3 regions of the Paenibacillus shunpengii genome follow, and region 1 is predicted to be linked to each of the others. Evidence: riboswitches for the same ligand, from Rfam matches in the RefSeq annotation. Region 1 holds a riboswitch; each other region holds the start of a gene.
What was found. A riboswitch is a leader RNA that binds a small molecule or an ion and turns the genes downstream of it on or off. The one in region 1 is predicted to bind cyclic di-AMP.
Positions count from the first base shown of each region.

Region 1 (5,442 bases):
CCGGCATGATGACTGTGCATCCATATTTCTGCGCATACGTCTCCATTGTGGTCATACGATGCCAAGTGCTCGCATTATCTCCTGCACCGTGGAGCAAATAAAGCGTACAACTCGGTCGTTCCCCATATTCTGTTGGAGAGATGACATGGATGCTTGTCGTCATACGAAGCGTCGGCGAACCTGTCTCTACTGCTATATAGGCCATAAAAATCTCCTTTCTGATCCACTTTTTCGAATCGTTTCACCATACTATTCTACGGTTATTCCTCTGTTTTTCGATGATAAAGTCATTTGGAATCGCTTTCTTCGAATCGTTTCGATTCCTATCATAAGCTCTTCTCTTGAAGATTGTCAATGCAGTTTACATGGTTTTTTACCGATCTCTAAAAAGCACAGCTGAAGATATTGACTTTCAAATGAGCCTGTAATACCATATTTCACGAAATTCAGAGGACTGGAATCAATCTCCTAATCTCCCTTAAGCTGATTTATGAAATTAATTCCCTGTTCTAAACGTTTCGAAGCTATGACTTGTACTGAAACCTGTGTCAGATCCATGCTGGCGAATTAGGAATGGAGGAAACTATGATACGTACATTGAGCGGCTTTGAGAAGAAGATTAGATCACAAGACTTAAATGTCTTTTCGATTCGTGTGCTGCAGGATGGCGGGCTGGTTGGAGAATGGAACCGTGATCAAGACATGCGTCGTCAGCAGCATTCAATCAGCAAATCATTTACATGCATGGCCGCTGGTCTTGCCATCGAGGAAGGAAAGCTCACACTGGATACAAAGCTCGGTGAATTTTTCAACTACAACACCACTTACCGCTCTCAGGATCCGCAGCTTCCTTCTCCGGATGAGCTCACCCTTTATGATTTGTTACGGATGTCTTCGGGACACGACTCTCCACCGCTATGGCTGCCGGAGCGGCAGTCACTGACGGAGAAGGATTGGGCAAAATACTATTTGTCCCTGCCGCTGAACCGCCCTCCCGGCAAACAGTTTACTTACAGCAGCGGCGATACATTCATGATCTCGGCGTTGATTCAGGCAGCCGTCGGTGAGACGGTCCACCGTTATTTGAACTCCCGCTTGTTTGATCCTCTGGGTATACATCATGTGGAATGGGAAACCTCGCCTCTCGGGGTCACTTTGGGATGTGCAGGCCTCGTGATCAGCACCGAAGAATTAAGCAGATTCGGCCAAATGCTGCTGGATGAGGGGGCTTACGAGGGCAAGCAGCTGGTGCCTGCAGAATGGATTCAATTTGCGACTCGCAAGCATATTGATTCTGTCGGCGAAGGAGACTGGTCGCTCGGCTATGGCTGTCAGTTTTGGATGTGTTCTCACGGAGCATATCGAGGGGATGGTGCACACGGCCAGCTGCTCGTGATCATACCGGACCGGAGAGCCGTGATTGCTGTTAACAGTGAGGAAGATCGTATACAGTCTATCCTTGACGCAGTGTGGGAGGATGTCCTGCCTATTTTAGAATAAGCCGCCTGTCACTCTTGAACCAACTCCCTGAACGCAGGAAAACTGCGCCCCAGCTGTTAGCTTGCTGCTAACCATCGGAGCGCAGTCCCTCTGCACAGCAGCTACTATCTGCTGTATAAGCCTCAGTTTATTATTAGGTTTATAGAAGCAGGGCCGTCAGTGCGTTCAGATTATTCACAGTATAGTCCGGTGTATCCTTATCATTCGTGAAAGGCTGGTAGCGGCCGTAACCCTGCATAATTCGAATCGTAATCATTCCAAGCGATTTGGCTGGGATAATATCATTATCAATACGATCCCCGATCATGATGGATTCCGAGGGCTCAGCTCCGGCTGTTTTCAGTGCATATTGATATAAGCGCACATCTGGTTTAGACAAGCCTTGTTCGGCCGAACATGCAATAACATCTACATAAGAACGAAGTCCATATTTCTCCAGCCGCTCTTCCGTACCCGGACTTTGGTTAGCCACGATACCGATCCTATAGCGTTCGCCCAGCTGCTCAAGAACAGACCGAGCTTCAGCGTAAGGCTCTTCGAGCTCCTTTTGAAACTTAAGCCTAGGCTTGATATACTCTCTGTCCTCCTCGGAAGGCACGAGCTCCGAAATCGCGTACTGCATGGGAGAAGCGATGTAATTGGAATAGCTCTGAATAAATTTGCTGCGTACGTCCTCCATTGTAATGTTATACCCGAGTCCATTTGCTTCTCTCACAAATTGGCCGATAATGTGATCAACGGGAACCCATTCATTTACGAGTGTATCTCCTATATCAAAAAAGAGCCATTTCACATGATCAAACTTCCCCATAATGCCATTCTCTACCTTTCCATCTGTAAATATAGAAAAAGAGACCCATGCTTATATCACGAGTCTCACATGCTATGTTTCCTTTAACTCCAGTATATCAATCCTGCATCTAATTACGCAAACTGTATAGTAAGCACCTACACTAGCCATTAGCCGCAGTCTCCTGCTTCTATCGCTGTGTGCGTGCAGATCAATTAATTAACAGCAGCCCGTTCTCCATTTAACAGAAATCCTACTTCGCCCTTGATTGTAAAAATAACGTGGTCTGCGCCCATACCGCGGTATACTCCGCGAGGATGATTCAGCTGTGTAATAATGGTAATCGGCTTACGTGTCCAGGGTCTGCATATTTGCAAAAACCGGCAGGTCAGATTCAAGCTGTTCTCAAAAATAAAAATACGTCCTACCGCCGCATTAGGCAGCAGCCATTTACTTGTAAACGCCGTATCCATACGTATAATGTGCTCTACTCCAAGCCGTTTGACCTGCTTCTCTTCCTGTGCACTGTTCGTCAGTACAGCAAAAGAAAGCTTCTTGTACATTAATAATCGAATAAAATTTCTGGCCGCTTCATTTGGTGCCGTAACTAAAATAACTTCATCACTCATTACAATCATTTCCTCCCTGTAATAGAAAAAGACAACAAAAAAAGAACACCGACGATCAAAGGCATGCCCGGTGCTCTCCCACCTATATATCAGAACATGGCAAAACATGACCTGCGATATAGGCGCTACTCGGCTTGCTGCCTCTCCCTTTGTTACGCTTACGAGGTTAGCTGTCGGATTCGGACAAGAGAGATTGCCCTATTCACGGCAATAGCCATGAAATTCACCCCATGGATCGATGCATCCACATCTGGGTCCCCCGCTTTTTGGATCAACAAAAATTCAGCGCATAAATAAAACCACAGAGGATTAAACCTCTGTGGCTGATCGCTCACAAGATTTATCATTCCTCTCTCAAACGTTGGCACAGACGATACCTAGAGAATATTCACGTTAAGCGAAGTGAAGGAAAGAATCATGCATTTCTTCCACATCTCTAGTTCAGCTCTGTACAGCTTACGAGGTTAGCTGTCGGATTCGGACGGTGAGAGTCGTCCTATCTGTTCCTGATGATTCCATATGACATTCCACATGAATCTTCGGTTCAGAATTCACCCCATGCATCGTGTATCATTCGGCTCTCACACCGAATCAAGCACGCTGCCTTACTCTGGTTCCCCCGCTCTCCGCCATATTAGGCAGAAATTAAGCGATCATAGCAATGAGAAACTATTTAAATAAACGGTTGTTCGTTTGCTCAAGATTTACGATATGAATCATACACCCGTTGAAAATCGATGTAAAGCTCCTTCAGCGGCTCATCTTGACGATTTAGCGTTGTTTTTGGATAGAATAAGAGTAAAACATTCATCAATATGCATGCAGCTTATCTGTTCTCAGTTTATCTCGTTATTTCGTTTAATTCTAATGCCTAAGTTTACCTTCGACAATCGTCCCCCTCCATTCTTAAGCTTTGTTTGACTTTCTCCATATATTGTTTAAAATTAAATTGTTATCAATATATATAATGAGATTGATGGAAAACGGCAATACAAGCATCATTTATATTCCAAATTTATAAAAAGGATGGATGAAGGCATGTCGATTTATCAATACCAAGTGAATACACTTAAAGGCCAGAAGTTAAGCATGGAGGAGTACAAAGGAAAAGTACTCTTGATCGTAAATACAGCGAGCAAGTGCGGACTAACCCCTCAATACAAAGGACTGCAGGAGCTATATGACAAATTCAATGACCAATCCTTTGAAATTCTCGGTTTCCCCAGCAACCAATTTGCCGAACAAGAACCGGGCTCAAATGATGAAATCGCAGAGTTCTGCCAAATGAACTATGGTGTGAGCTTCCCGATGTTTGAGAAGATTAAAGTCAATGGAGATGAGGCACATCCGCTGTTCAAGCACTTAAAGGACAGTGCACCAGGTATACTTGGCTCGAAGGCGATTAAGTGGAATTTCACCAAGTTTCTTATCGATCAGAACGGAAATATTGTAAAAAGATACAGTCCACAAACGACACCGGACAAGATTGAAGCGGATATCGCCAAGCTGTTAAAATGAGAATTTTGCATGTAATCCCCGTCGAAACCCACACTGAGCAAAAAAAAGAGCTTGAAGCAAATTGCTTCAAGCTCTTTCGTATGATGCGGTCGAGAGGACTCGAACCTCCACGGGTATACACCCACTACCCCCTCAAGATAGCGTGTCTGCCATTCCACCACGACCGCGCATCTTGTATAGCATTTTCGTGCCAACAAAATATATTATACACACTTATCAACCATAAGTAAAGTCATTATTTTAAAATTTATTTTTTGATTTTAGATAAGACTGTGAAGTTAAGTAAATGTCAATATATCTTACATTAAAAATAGGTATTTAACTGTTTATAGGATATTATTCCGTTTTATTATTGACAGTATAAGGATGTTTATGTAAAAATACATATCAAACATACCGATATTCAAAGATAAATTGACATATACATAACATATGAATTCACCCAAGATGGTTATCGCGTTTAACACAATAAGGGGGCGAATCTGGTGAACAGAGGAAATAAGCTTCTTGATTATGTAAAACTGCTTGATTCCTCACTTCAAGTCGGAGGATTCTCTCATTCCTTCGGACTTAAGTCATACATCGAGGAAGGTACGATCCAAACGACTACCGACCTGGAGACATTCATGCGATGCGAGCTGCATCCAAGTCTCGTGCAGTTGGAAGGCATGGCAATCAAGGCCATCTACACAGCAGTAGAGCAGAAGGATGAGTGGAGAATCGCCCTCATTGATAAGATGCTTCACGTCAAGCGAACCCCTGCTTACAAACGGGAATCCTCCAGAGCCATGGGAAAGCGTCTCATCAAACTGTCTAAAGCGCTGCATCCATGGATGGACTTTGAGCATTTCGAAGCTCTTATCCATCGATATGATGCTGTCGGCTCACTCCCCGTCGTTCATGCCTGGATCAATACTCAGCTTGAGGTTACCGCCGACGACGCAGCTTCCGGTTATCTTCATGCTGCCAAGGATGTATGCCTGATTCACGCAAGACGACTATTAA
Region 1 is NZ_JBHUMJ010000002.1:726,570-732,011, reverse strand. Features, by position in the region: gene ACFSVM_RS03270 (alpha/beta hydrolase) at 1-205, opposite strand, end outside; gene ACFSVM_RS03265 (serine hydrolase domain-containing protein) at 586-1,500, shown strand; gene ACFSVM_RS03260 (HAD family hydrolase) at 1,640-2,293, opposite strand; gene ACFSVM_RS03255 (hypothetical protein) at 2,506-2,919, opposite strand; cyclic di-AMP (ydaO/yuaA leader) riboswitch at 3,060-3,217, opposite strand; cyclic di-AMP (ydaO/yuaA leader) riboswitch at 3,358-3,581, opposite strand; gene ACFSVM_RS03250 (glutathione peroxidase) at 3,958-4,437, shown strand; tRNA gene ACFSVM_RS03245 (tRNA-Leu) at 4,522-4,604, opposite strand; gene ACFSVM_RS03240 (urease accessory protein UreF) at 4,923-5,442, shown strand, end outside.

Region 2 (5,442 bases), 880 kb from region 1:
AACAGGCACCGTGCTCATTCCGAACAGCGTACTCATTAATGGAGTTCCGCAACCGGGAGCAAATCCGGGCACCGGCATACCAGTCGGGCTGGTACAGCCTGGAAATAGCGTATCCATTACCGTTACCCTTCAAGTTGTTGTTGATACGCTGCCGAATCCTCAGCAGTTAGTCAATCAAGCGACCGGCAATTATACGTACTCACCGCCAGATGGGCGTGTATTGTATGGAACCATCAGCTCTAATGTGCTGGTTATTCCGGTATCATCGCCAGATGTTACTGTAGTGAAGAGCTCCCCTGCAATTGATGCTGTCGTGGGAGATGTCATTACATATACTGTCGTTATTACCAATAACGGGATTACAGAAGTGAACAATGTCATCATGGTTGACCCTGTACCAATTGGCACAATTTTTGTCACAGGCAGTGTTACCGTAGACGGTGTACCAAGACCTTCAGCCAATCCAAATTCAGGCATCAATGTAGGAACGATCGAAGAAGGTACCTCTGTCGCAGTTACATTCCAGGTGCAGGTTGTCTTGATATGAGCCTGGATCCGAATCAGGAACGCCTTCTTCAGAACCAAACGTCGGTTACTTTTATATCAGGAGCAACAGGTGGTGTAGCTTATTCCAACCTGGTGAGCATTCCACTAACCGGCCCGGTAATCACGATTCAAAAATCAGCTTCCGTTACGCAAGCTGCATTAGGCAGCATCATCACATACGAGCTGAACATTGCTAACACAGGGAACGCCGATGCAGAGGTTATTGTGCAGGATGCGATCCCGGAAGGTCTGCAATTTATTGTTAACAGTGTGCTTCGGAATGGGCAGCCTCTTCCGGGTGTAGACATTTCTTCACCTCTGAATATAGGTATCGTTGCCAGCAGCTCAGCAGCCAATATCAGTTTTCAAGCCATTGTCACCAGCCTTCCGCCTTCTAACGAGATCTTCAATGTGGCAAGCGCAGCGTATACTTTTCAAACTTTGGATGGCCGAACCATCACGAGATACGTCACTTCTAACGGTGTGCGGATTGCAATTGCCAATGCGCAGCTGACCATATCTCAGCGTGCCAACACGCTTCAAACCTTTGTTGGAGATGTTATTACTTTTACTGTAACGATTCAAAATACAGGCTCCGTACCCGTGCTCAATGCGAGATTGAGCGTAGTGCTCTCTGCAGGAATGAGCTTTGTTCCGGGGAGTGTGATACTTAACGGTATCATCTCTCCGGGTCTTGATCCTGTTCAAGGCTTTATACTTCCCGTCATTAATCCTGGAGAGGTTGTACAGCTGACATACCAAGTTCGTGTGCTCAGCGTTAGTAGTCCTTTATCGAGCGAAGTACTCGTTGCTTACACCTCTGACGGCGTGCCTGTACAGACCAGTTCCAATGAAGTCGTTCTTTCCCCAGTTGAACCCGTCGTGAACATGGTCGTAACGGTCATGCCTGGTCAAGTCACCTATGGAGGCGCTGTACAGTTTACTGCTGTGATACTAAATGAAGGGGATCTCCCGATCGAGGCTGTTTACTATATGAATTTTCCACAAGGTCTTATCTTCGAAGATTATTCGGTTCAAATCAACGGGGTCGAGGTTCACAATGCCAATCCTGTGCTAGGCATAAGGCTGGGGACTTTGTTTCCGAGATCCAGAACGGTCATTACGTACCGAGCCCTTGTATCCTTCACCCCCTATTCCCGATTTACGCAGATGAATCTGATCAATCAAGCAGCTCTCCAGTTTACGTATCGACTGACCGATAGCAGAACGGTCTCGCTTCGTGAGGAGACAGAGGTCCAGGTATTATTTCTTGCACCTGTTATTCAGGCGGAGCTCACTTCACAGCCTGTCCGGGTTGAGCGGGGTGATGAGGTCACCATACGAATCTTGGTTCGCAATACGGGAAATCTTGCAGCAGCTCTATCGCTGCGAGGTCTCATTCCACCGGGTACAGCGCTTATGAGGGGAATCTTGCACTTCCAGGATGGGACCATAAAGCCCTTCTCAATACAAGATTTGATAGACGGGATACTCATCATAGGGGTTCTTGAGCCGGGACAATATGCAGAGATTGAATATATCGTTCGTGTGAATATCGAAGGACTTCTGCCATCCGATTTGTTAAAAGGGTACGTTACTGTATTATTTACTTATTTGTTTGAGAACAAGGAATATACACTGGAAGTTCACTCGAACGAATATATCATTGTAATCGAGCAGCACGATGAATAGAAATATCATACTCATCATATGAAAATCCCTCACTTCAATCCTGGAAGTGAGGGATTTTCTATTCTTGGATGATACTTAACTCCTCAATCTACTAAATTCGACAAAAACTAATGACAAGTTTGTCAGAAATTTATGAACGAATGAACACCTTCCAAAGTTCCTATACCTTCGGTTTAACGAGCACTTCACGATTTATTTTACACAACAACGAAAAAACTATGCCAAACTTCGGAAAAGAGAGTTGATAAATATACCAGTGAATGATAAAATCCAAAAGTAGATAAAGTAACAATTTCGTAATCATTAATGTCACTTTCGTTGTCGAAATCATTAGGTGTATGACTGATAACTGCCGAATTCTCGCACCAAGAAGCGGGGGACCCGACCATTTATGGGTGAATTGATCAATATTAAAGTGATCATAGGGAACCTTCAACCGAATCCTTAGCTAACCTCGCAGGCATTGGAAGGAGTATTATTTACTTTGAAAAAGACACTAACAGCAGCGGCACTAGGGTTCGCTCTATTATTCTCCGCAGGAGTTACAGAAGCATCCGCATCTATTCTATCTAAAACAGTTAACAATACCGTAGGCATACCTTACCAATTTGGTGGTTCCACTCTATCCGGATTCGATTGCTCCGGATTTACTCGTTATGTATATAAGCAGCTTGGTGTGAATCTGCCTCACAGCTCCAAACAGCAATTCCATAAAGGACAGGCTATCAAGAAATCCGAGCTTGTAAAGGGAGATCTTGTCTTCTTTAATACCAGCGGATCCGGTGTTTCACATGTGGGAATTTACCTTGGCAACAATCAATTTGTGTCCGCTACCTCATCCAAAGGGATCGCCATTACACCGATTAACAAAGGATACTGGAGCTCCAAGTACTACGGAGCCAAAAGAATACTGAGCCCGGCCTCTGCTGAGAGAGCTGGATTATAATTACATTACCCGATATATTATCGTTCAAACAATAGTACAAGCATATAAAATAAATGAAGAAGGTCCAGGAATGATTCCTGGACCTTCTGATGTATATGACACAGCAAGGGCTTGGAGCATTACGTTTAGATTTGGCTGCTCTTCGCAATGACATAGGGCTTCTTGGCATCACCGATCAACCTGCGATCCGCAGACAAGTGTACATCCTTATCCAATATCACGTTCTCAAGCACCGCATTCTCCTCAATTACGCATTTCTGCATAATAATCGAGTTACGTATTCGCGCCCCGCTATGTATCTTAACACCCCTAAAAATGATACTGTTCTCCACCGTTCCCCCAATAACGCATCCATTCGCAATTAAGGAATTACTGACTTCGGCCTGTTCCAAATAACGAGTTGGCGGCTCATACTTAATCTTGGTATGCACCTCATGATATTTAAACAGCTGATTGTACTGTTCCTGCTGAAGCAGCTCCAGACTGTTGCGGTAATAGCTGTCCACAGAGTTAATCACGGCATGATATCCATCATAAGCATAAGCTGCGATTTTGAGATTGGTCAGATTGTTCTGTATTCCATCTCGAAAGAAATGATTGTGGCCATGAGCAATACAATGATCTATTAATTTCAGGAACAGCTGCTTCTCTACAATAAATGCACCTAAATAGATATTGGGATGTCCACCTTCCCCATGCATCTCCGTGACCCATCCGTTATCCACATCGATTCGGATGCTTGATTCATATTCTGGGAGAATTTCATCTGCTTTTTTATACAGCAGGGTGATGTCAGCCTGTGTTTCCATATGATAATTAAACATCTCTCTATAATCAGCTGTGTAGAGATGCTGGCTGCCGGTATGAATAATATGTGTTCCAGACCCTCTCAGGAAAAAATCACGATTGTTATGAAAATGCTGCAGGTCTCCTTTTGATCTGTCCGTGGGATCATTCCAATCCGGCGGCAATATGAATAATCCTCCATGCTTGCGGTCCAGATCCCATGGCGCGCCTTCCCCTAAATGATCCATCAGGGATCGATATTTACGACGAACAAACAAAGCGATGTTATGTACTCCGGAGTGCATCATATTGGACAGGACAAAATCGATCAAACGATACCTGCCTGCAAATGGAACGGCTGCGCCGCAGCGAAAATAAGTTAATTCGTTCATTAAATCGAGTTCATGATCCAAGTTCACTACACCCATGAGCTGTTGCATATAACGGCCACCGTCCCTGTTCATATTATTTCAAACCATAGGTATGAGGTCTGTAAGCTTCATCAACGAGCAATATTTCATCCTGATCCTCTCCACCTATGATAGAACCGTCTCTGATGATCATATTTTCACTCACGATCGCTTTATGAATCTTGACGTTCTTCCCAATCTTCACCTTAGGCATGATCACCGAATCTGTAATTTCGCTTCCCTCTCCAACCTCAACGCCATAAAATAATACAGACCTGTTCACATCACCGTGCACAACACAACCTTCATTCACGATACTGCTGCGTACTTGCGCATCCTTGGAGATGTAACATGCAGGCTCATTGGGATTACGGGAAAATATCCGCCAATTCGGATCATTCAAATTTAATGGGGGATCGTCAACCAAGAGGTCCATATTAGCCTCCCATAGGCTTTGAACGGTACCGACATCCTTCCAATAACCGTCAAATGGGTATGCAAACAGCCTTTTCTCATTACGGAGCAGAAGAGGAATAATATCTTTACCAAAATCATAGGTGGAATTTGGGTCTTGCTCGCTTTCGAGCAAATGCTGACGCAGCACAGACCATTTGAATAGGTACACACCCATGGAAGCAAGGGTGCTGCGCGGCATCGCTGGTTTTTCTTCAAATTCGAAAATCTCGTAATTATCGTTCGTATTTAGCAGTCCAAATCGACTTGCCTCGGATAGTGGAACGTCAATAACGGAGATTGTGCAATCCGAATCCCGCTCTTTATGGTACTGCAGCATGGCATCGTAGTTCATTTTGTAGATATGATCGCCTGACAATATTAGAACATGCTCAGGATCATACTGATCAACAAAATGGATATTGCGATAAATCGCATCCGCGGTACCCCGATACCAGCTGTTACTTCCTTCGCGTTCGTGCGGAGGAAGGACAAATACTCCGCCTTTACGTCGGTTTAGGTCCCAATCACTCCCAATACCAACATAGGAATGAAGGATCAGCGGCTCATACTGAGTAAGTACACCAACTGTATCGATTCCGGAATTAG
Region 2 is NZ_JBHUMJ010000002.1:1,603,809-1,609,250, reverse strand. Features, by position in the region: gene ACFSVM_RS07650 (beta strand repeat-containing protein) at 1-547, shown strand, start outside; gene ACFSVM_RS07645 (DUF11 domain-containing protein) at 544-2,238, shown strand; cyclic di-AMP (ydaO/yuaA leader) riboswitch at 2,579-2,716, shown strand; gene ACFSVM_RS07640 (C40 family peptidase) at 2,723-3,184, shown strand; gene glgD (glucose-1-phosphate adenylyltransferase subunit GlgD) at 3,310-4,410, opposite strand; gene ACFSVM_RS07630 (glucose-1-phosphate adenylyltransferase) at 4,436-5,442, opposite strand, start outside.
Region 2: another riboswitch for cyclic di-AMP. It lies ahead of ACFSVM_RS07640 (C40 family peptidase); the one in region 1 lies ahead of ACFSVM_RS03255 (hypothetical protein).

Region 3 (5,442 bases), on a different contig from region 1:
ACACGCCTGTAGGAGTGCGTTCTGATGACAGATACAAACTCTTGCAGGCGTGTTTTATTTAAGTTATATGATTCTACTTCTTCTCGGCCAGCCACAAAGCAAGGTTCGCAATCTCTTCTTCTGTGAGCTGACCTTCAAACGCCGGCATCCCGCCGCTTGTGCCTTCACTAATAATCTGGTACAGCTTATTGGCATCATGTTCTGCACCAATGGTTTGCAGTGACGGTCCCATACCGCCTTCCAGTTGGTTACCGTGACAAGTAATACAGCTTGCCTTCGCCTTCTCCTCAGCAGCCGCAGCGTCTAGCGTTACCTCGGGCATTGCCGGAGGCTGTTCCTCTTCAGCCACATGTTCTCTTCCTGGAACCGTAAACATTAACACGAGGGCAAAAGCGCAAGCGAAGAAAAATAACCCACTCATGATCCATTTCTTCATTCGTTGTGTCCTCCTACTATGTACAATCCTTCATTTATTATAAAGGATCATGAACCTGCTTCATAGTATTTTATGGTAAATATTTAAACAAAAGTTAGGAGAGACAATCATGTCTATTTGAGCTTTACTCCGGTATACACCATACAGAAGAACAACTTGGGGCCCTCTGGAGTAAGACGCTCATAGGTATCATGAATGGTAAATCCCGCATTTTCATAAGTGCGGATCGCTCTTTTATTCCAGGTGAGAACTTCAAGATCAATCTCATTCTGCGGCTGCCGGGAAGCAGCCTCCTGTACAATGGTGCTTACAAAGGGAGCCCCTAACCCCTGCCCACACAGGTCAGGTCTCAAGCCTAGACCAAGCCGGGTCACACCGGCTAGAGGAAATAATTGTGCGAAGCCATATAGCTCACCAGTATCATTTACAATGGATAAATACTGTGTATCTCGGAGCTTAGGGTCGCCGAATTCAATCTCAAGTGCCTTCATCTGCTCCCAGGGCAGCCAGCCGTATATGTTATAAGGAGGTTCGTACTGCCAAGTGCAGATCTCAGCTGCATGCTCTTCACTCATAGGAAGGGCATGAAAGGTCGTTCCTTTCTGCGTCATGTCATCGTCTCCTTTGCCATCCCTCATCCAATAGTCATCCCTAATATAATATAAAAAGCCCGAAGATGGATTACTATTTAGTAATCTAATCTTCGAGCTATAAGGTTCGTTCCAGCACAATGTTGCTTAATCTAATGCAGCAGTTTCGTATTCTTCTGTACTCATGATACGTTTTGCACCAATGTAACGTTTTTCATAGTAGCTCTCGTCCAGCTTGCTGATAATAACTCCTTTGGAGGAGGAAGCATGTGCAAATTTACCGTCACCTACGAAGATGCCGACATGGGATACACCATTTCCGCTTGTGTTAAAAAATACAAGGTCGCCAGGTCTCATCTCAGAACGGGATACAGACTTGCCCATTTTGTATTGAGAACCAGATTGATGAGGCAGATCGATGCCGAGTTTATCAAATACATACATGGTAAAACCAGAGCAATCAAATCCGTTTAAAGTCGTACCGCCATATTTATATTCGGTTCCCTTAGCGTTATCAATGACCTTGTCCATTTTGGAATCGGCGAATGCACTTCCTGTTCCGATGGAGAATGCAATAGCAAGACTCAGTGCTGCAGCAGTTAGTGACTTTTTCAAGAAAAAATAATCCCCTTCCAATGCCTGCGAGGTTAGCTTAAGGATTCGGTAGAAGGTTCCCCTATGATCACTTACGTTGCGAGATCAATTCACCCATAAAAGTGGTTCCCCCGCTTCCCAGATGCCAGGAATTTGGCTGTTCTAATGATGTGCACCTGTGAAAGTCGCTCACTCTTGTAAGACTATGTACTTAGTTAGTTAGTAAAAGTTACAACAATTATTACAAAGTTGTTACTAGAAGTTCTGGGCCTATTGTAACAGAGATTGTGTAAATTTGGCAATCGTTTTTTAGATAAAATATTACAAAAAACAAGCCTCACTCTAGGAAAAGAGCGAGACTTGTGAACTTTTTTGACGTTAAGCAGTCGGACTTAATTTCTGCTATGAAAGCGTTGTATTCGCGCTGGAGTGCGGTTTGGACAAGAGAGGTAGGATATTAATTGAGACAATAAATTCAGGCATCTTCGCTATTGGATCGCCAAATACTGAATTGAGAACTAATCTTCCATACATTGATGAGTGATCGAACGAGATGATAAGACTGCTGAAGAATCAGGGCTAAAAGTCCTGTCCATATGAGAGATACGGCCGTGAAAGCACTGAACAGCAGAATGGCAAGTGTGCTAAGTGTCAGGGCAACTCCAGTGACAGGAAGTGCATGACGGAGGCAGATCCATACAGCACCAAGGCCGCTTCGATTGCCTGTCAGTCCAAACTGGACATATAGGAGCAGCTGCTTGATGATGTAGGCATAAACGATCCATAAGATGACGTAAGGAGCCGCCTGCAGAAGAAGATTCTGATTGTAGACTGCATTCATGAGAATGGGGAGCACCTTTGGAAGGATCCAGTAGGCAGGCAGCAGCAGCAATATGATCTCAATGAGATAGAGTAACGATGTCTTTTTCCAGTGCTTAAGTGTCCCTCGAAAAAAGGAGAAGCCTTTGGTGCTTGACTCTTCATGAAGGCTGTGGAACAAACCCGCCCGAATCAGTGGAGTAATGAGCATCCTTAAAATGAACATGAGGACAAGCAGCCATACATATTCATGGACTGTGGAGCTGGTGCTCAAGCTGATCTGCCCCTCTAACCAGAACAAGATCTGGCTGAGCTCATGAGGAGGGGGATCTGGATAGCGCATAAGCAAGGGGATGACCGCAGAGGACACGACTTTGTACAGAAGAACACCCCATAGCAGTTGGTACAGAAACAAGAAGATGACGATTAGAAAATGACGCTTCACTAACTTAAAACCTTCGGAGAGATAAGATTTCATCCACTATACACCTCACCATGACAGACTTCCGAGCAAGAGCTCCAACACTTTGGTAATACTGATATTAAACCGGGTCTCCAATACTTCATCTCCTTCAGCTTTTAAGTAGTTGTTCATATGCTTGTTCTCAAGTGTGATGGAGTACTCAGGATCAACCATTGCCCAATCCAGCGGAGATTTGTAAGTCAGGTTGTAGATGATTTCTCCACCTTTACCGTCCCATACCTTGCGAATCATATGCCCGTCTGCAAAAGTAAATACGATAGGAATCTCTGAGTAATCGCCTGCATTCTTCGCCACTCTGATCGAGGAAATATAGCTTGGCTCCTCGGATGTCCCCTGTTCCTTGATGGCGATGGAATCTACGGAGAAATCAGCCATTTGGCTGCCATAAATATATTGGTCAAAATAGGTGTCCCACGATCTGCGGGTAACCTGCTCTACAACCTTTTGGAATTGAGCAGTCGTCGGATGCTTGAACCGATACTTGGCTGCATAGGTAGCCATAATCTGATCCATCTTCTTGGTACCCACCTGCTGTTCTATACCCAGGAGGACGAGTTTGCCTCTTGTGTATACATTCTCTGCATAGTGATTATGAGAGTCATACTTCCAGGCTTCCTGTGTAAGTGGAGCAGGCGAGCTCATCGATGCAGATTGCAGCGGCAGATTGGGAGTTAGACCATATTCCTGTTCCATTAGGCGATCTTCTGCATAGGAGGTGAATGCTTCATCCAGCCAAGCTTCTTCAAATTCATTGCTCGCGATCATGCCATAGAAATATTGATGGCCAATCTCGTGAATGACGGTTCTCTCGAGCTCATAACCAGGAGAGGTGTCATCCGCGCCAAAGGCAGTAATCAGTGTCGGATATTCCATTCCTCCCGCGCCATTCGCTTCTATAGGAGGAACAACGATGGACAGGGTAGAGTAAGGGTACCTTCCGTACCAGTCGCTGTAATTAGAAAGTGCAGATTTGGCTGCGTAAAAATAGCGATCCTTCAGATCCGCATGAGCCGGATCAAGATACAGCTTAATGCGTACTCCCGGAACATTTGGTGAGGAGAATGGCTCCTCAGCTACGATAAAGTTCGGTGAAGCCGCCCAGGCAAAATCATGAACATCATCAGCATAGAACTGGTAAATCCTCTGGCCATCCTGCTTCGTGTATGGCTTGGTCGGGAATCCGGTTGCAGCGACGATATAATCCTCAGGGACTTTTATCCGTACACTATAAATGCCGAAGTCGGAATAGAATTCTGAGTTCCCATGATATTGGTGAAGGTTCCATCCCTCGGTTGTCCGATTACGTCTGCCAGCAGGCTCGTAGACACTTATTTTAGGAAACCACTGACCTGCCATGACAAATTCATCGGCTGTACCCATCCGGGCAAAAATTTTAGGCAGCTCGACTTCAAAGGCTATGTTCAATGTAATGCTTTCGCCCCCTTTGACAGGCTTGGGCAGACGAACCTTCACAAGACTGCGGTCGTTCATATTGCCATCGTCCGGCTGGACATACTGAATGCGATGCAATAGCGACAATCCTTCTGTCGTTTTGATCTCGGTAAGCTTCATGGAGCCATAGCCGTCCTTCGGCATAACATCACCTCGAAGCTTTCCGCCGGACTCCTTCATAAAGGTTGTCTGATCAGAGGAGAAAGCATTGGGATATAGATGAAAATATAATTCATTTACGGTTTTGGTTCCCGGATGTGTCCAAGTCATGATGGAGGTGCCTTTTAAGGTGTTCTCTTCGGTCAGCTGCACGTCAATGTGATATTCGACAATGCGGTCGCTCAGCACTTCAGCTCGAGGAGTTTGAACGCTTTCCTGTACCGGTGCAGGTGCTGGATTAGCCCCAGGCTTGGCCGTATTTGGTGCGAGAGCAGGTAGAGCATCCGGGGAGCCGCTTAGACTGAGCAGCAGTGTGCCGCCAAGGACACAGACAGCAATAATAGAAGATAGAATAACTTTCGCGCGAACTGGGGTCATACATTATATACCTCCCGTTGACAAGCATCTAAGGCATGTATATGTTTGCAACGGGACAAATATTAGTTAAAATATTGGTATCAACTTTTGGAGGCCATAATCAATGGAACAAAACGGTCAAAGCGGCAAGAAACAAATTGCCTTGAATATTGTAAGCAGTAAGAGCAAGCATAAAGGATTTGGTGCAGGATCCATTGATCTGAACAACTTATCTCCTGTCATTATTGATGCTGGAGAGGCGAAGATTGATATTGGCGCCATGCATGCGAAGAGCAAAGTGGAGCGGGGGATTAAATTCTCTGCGGATAAGGCAGATGTGCCGAACGGCCGCCAGGTGTGGCTCGTATGGGTGGCAGTGGACCGTACTCCGGAAGGGCAGCTGTATGCAGGCGCCACTGCTTGCGAAATGTGGATTGATACGGAAGCGAGAAGGGGCTGGAAGATTCTCGCCGATCATGTGAACAAGATGGATTATGCAATGAAGCGCCGGATCATGCTGGATGGGCTGGGAGCAGAAGAGAAAGCAGCAT
Region 3 is NZ_JBHUMJ010000006.1:16,049-21,490, forward strand. Features, by position in the region: gene ACFSVM_RS19180 (c-type cytochrome) at 74-436, opposite strand; gene ACFSVM_RS19185 (GNAT family N-acetyltransferase) at 550-1,047, opposite strand; gene ACFSVM_RS19190 (C40 family peptidase) at 1,174-1,641, opposite strand; cyclic di-AMP (ydaO/yuaA leader) riboswitch at 1,648-1,789, opposite strand; gene ACFSVM_RS19195 (hypothetical protein) at 2,096-2,917, opposite strand; gene ACFSVM_RS19200 (M1 family metallopeptidase) at 2,930-4,912, opposite strand; gene ACFSVM_RS19205 (YwhD family protein) at 5,016-5,442, shown strand, end outside.
Region 3: another riboswitch for cyclic di-AMP. It lies ahead of ACFSVM_RS19190 (C40 family peptidase); the one in region 1 lies ahead of ACFSVM_RS03255 (hypothetical protein).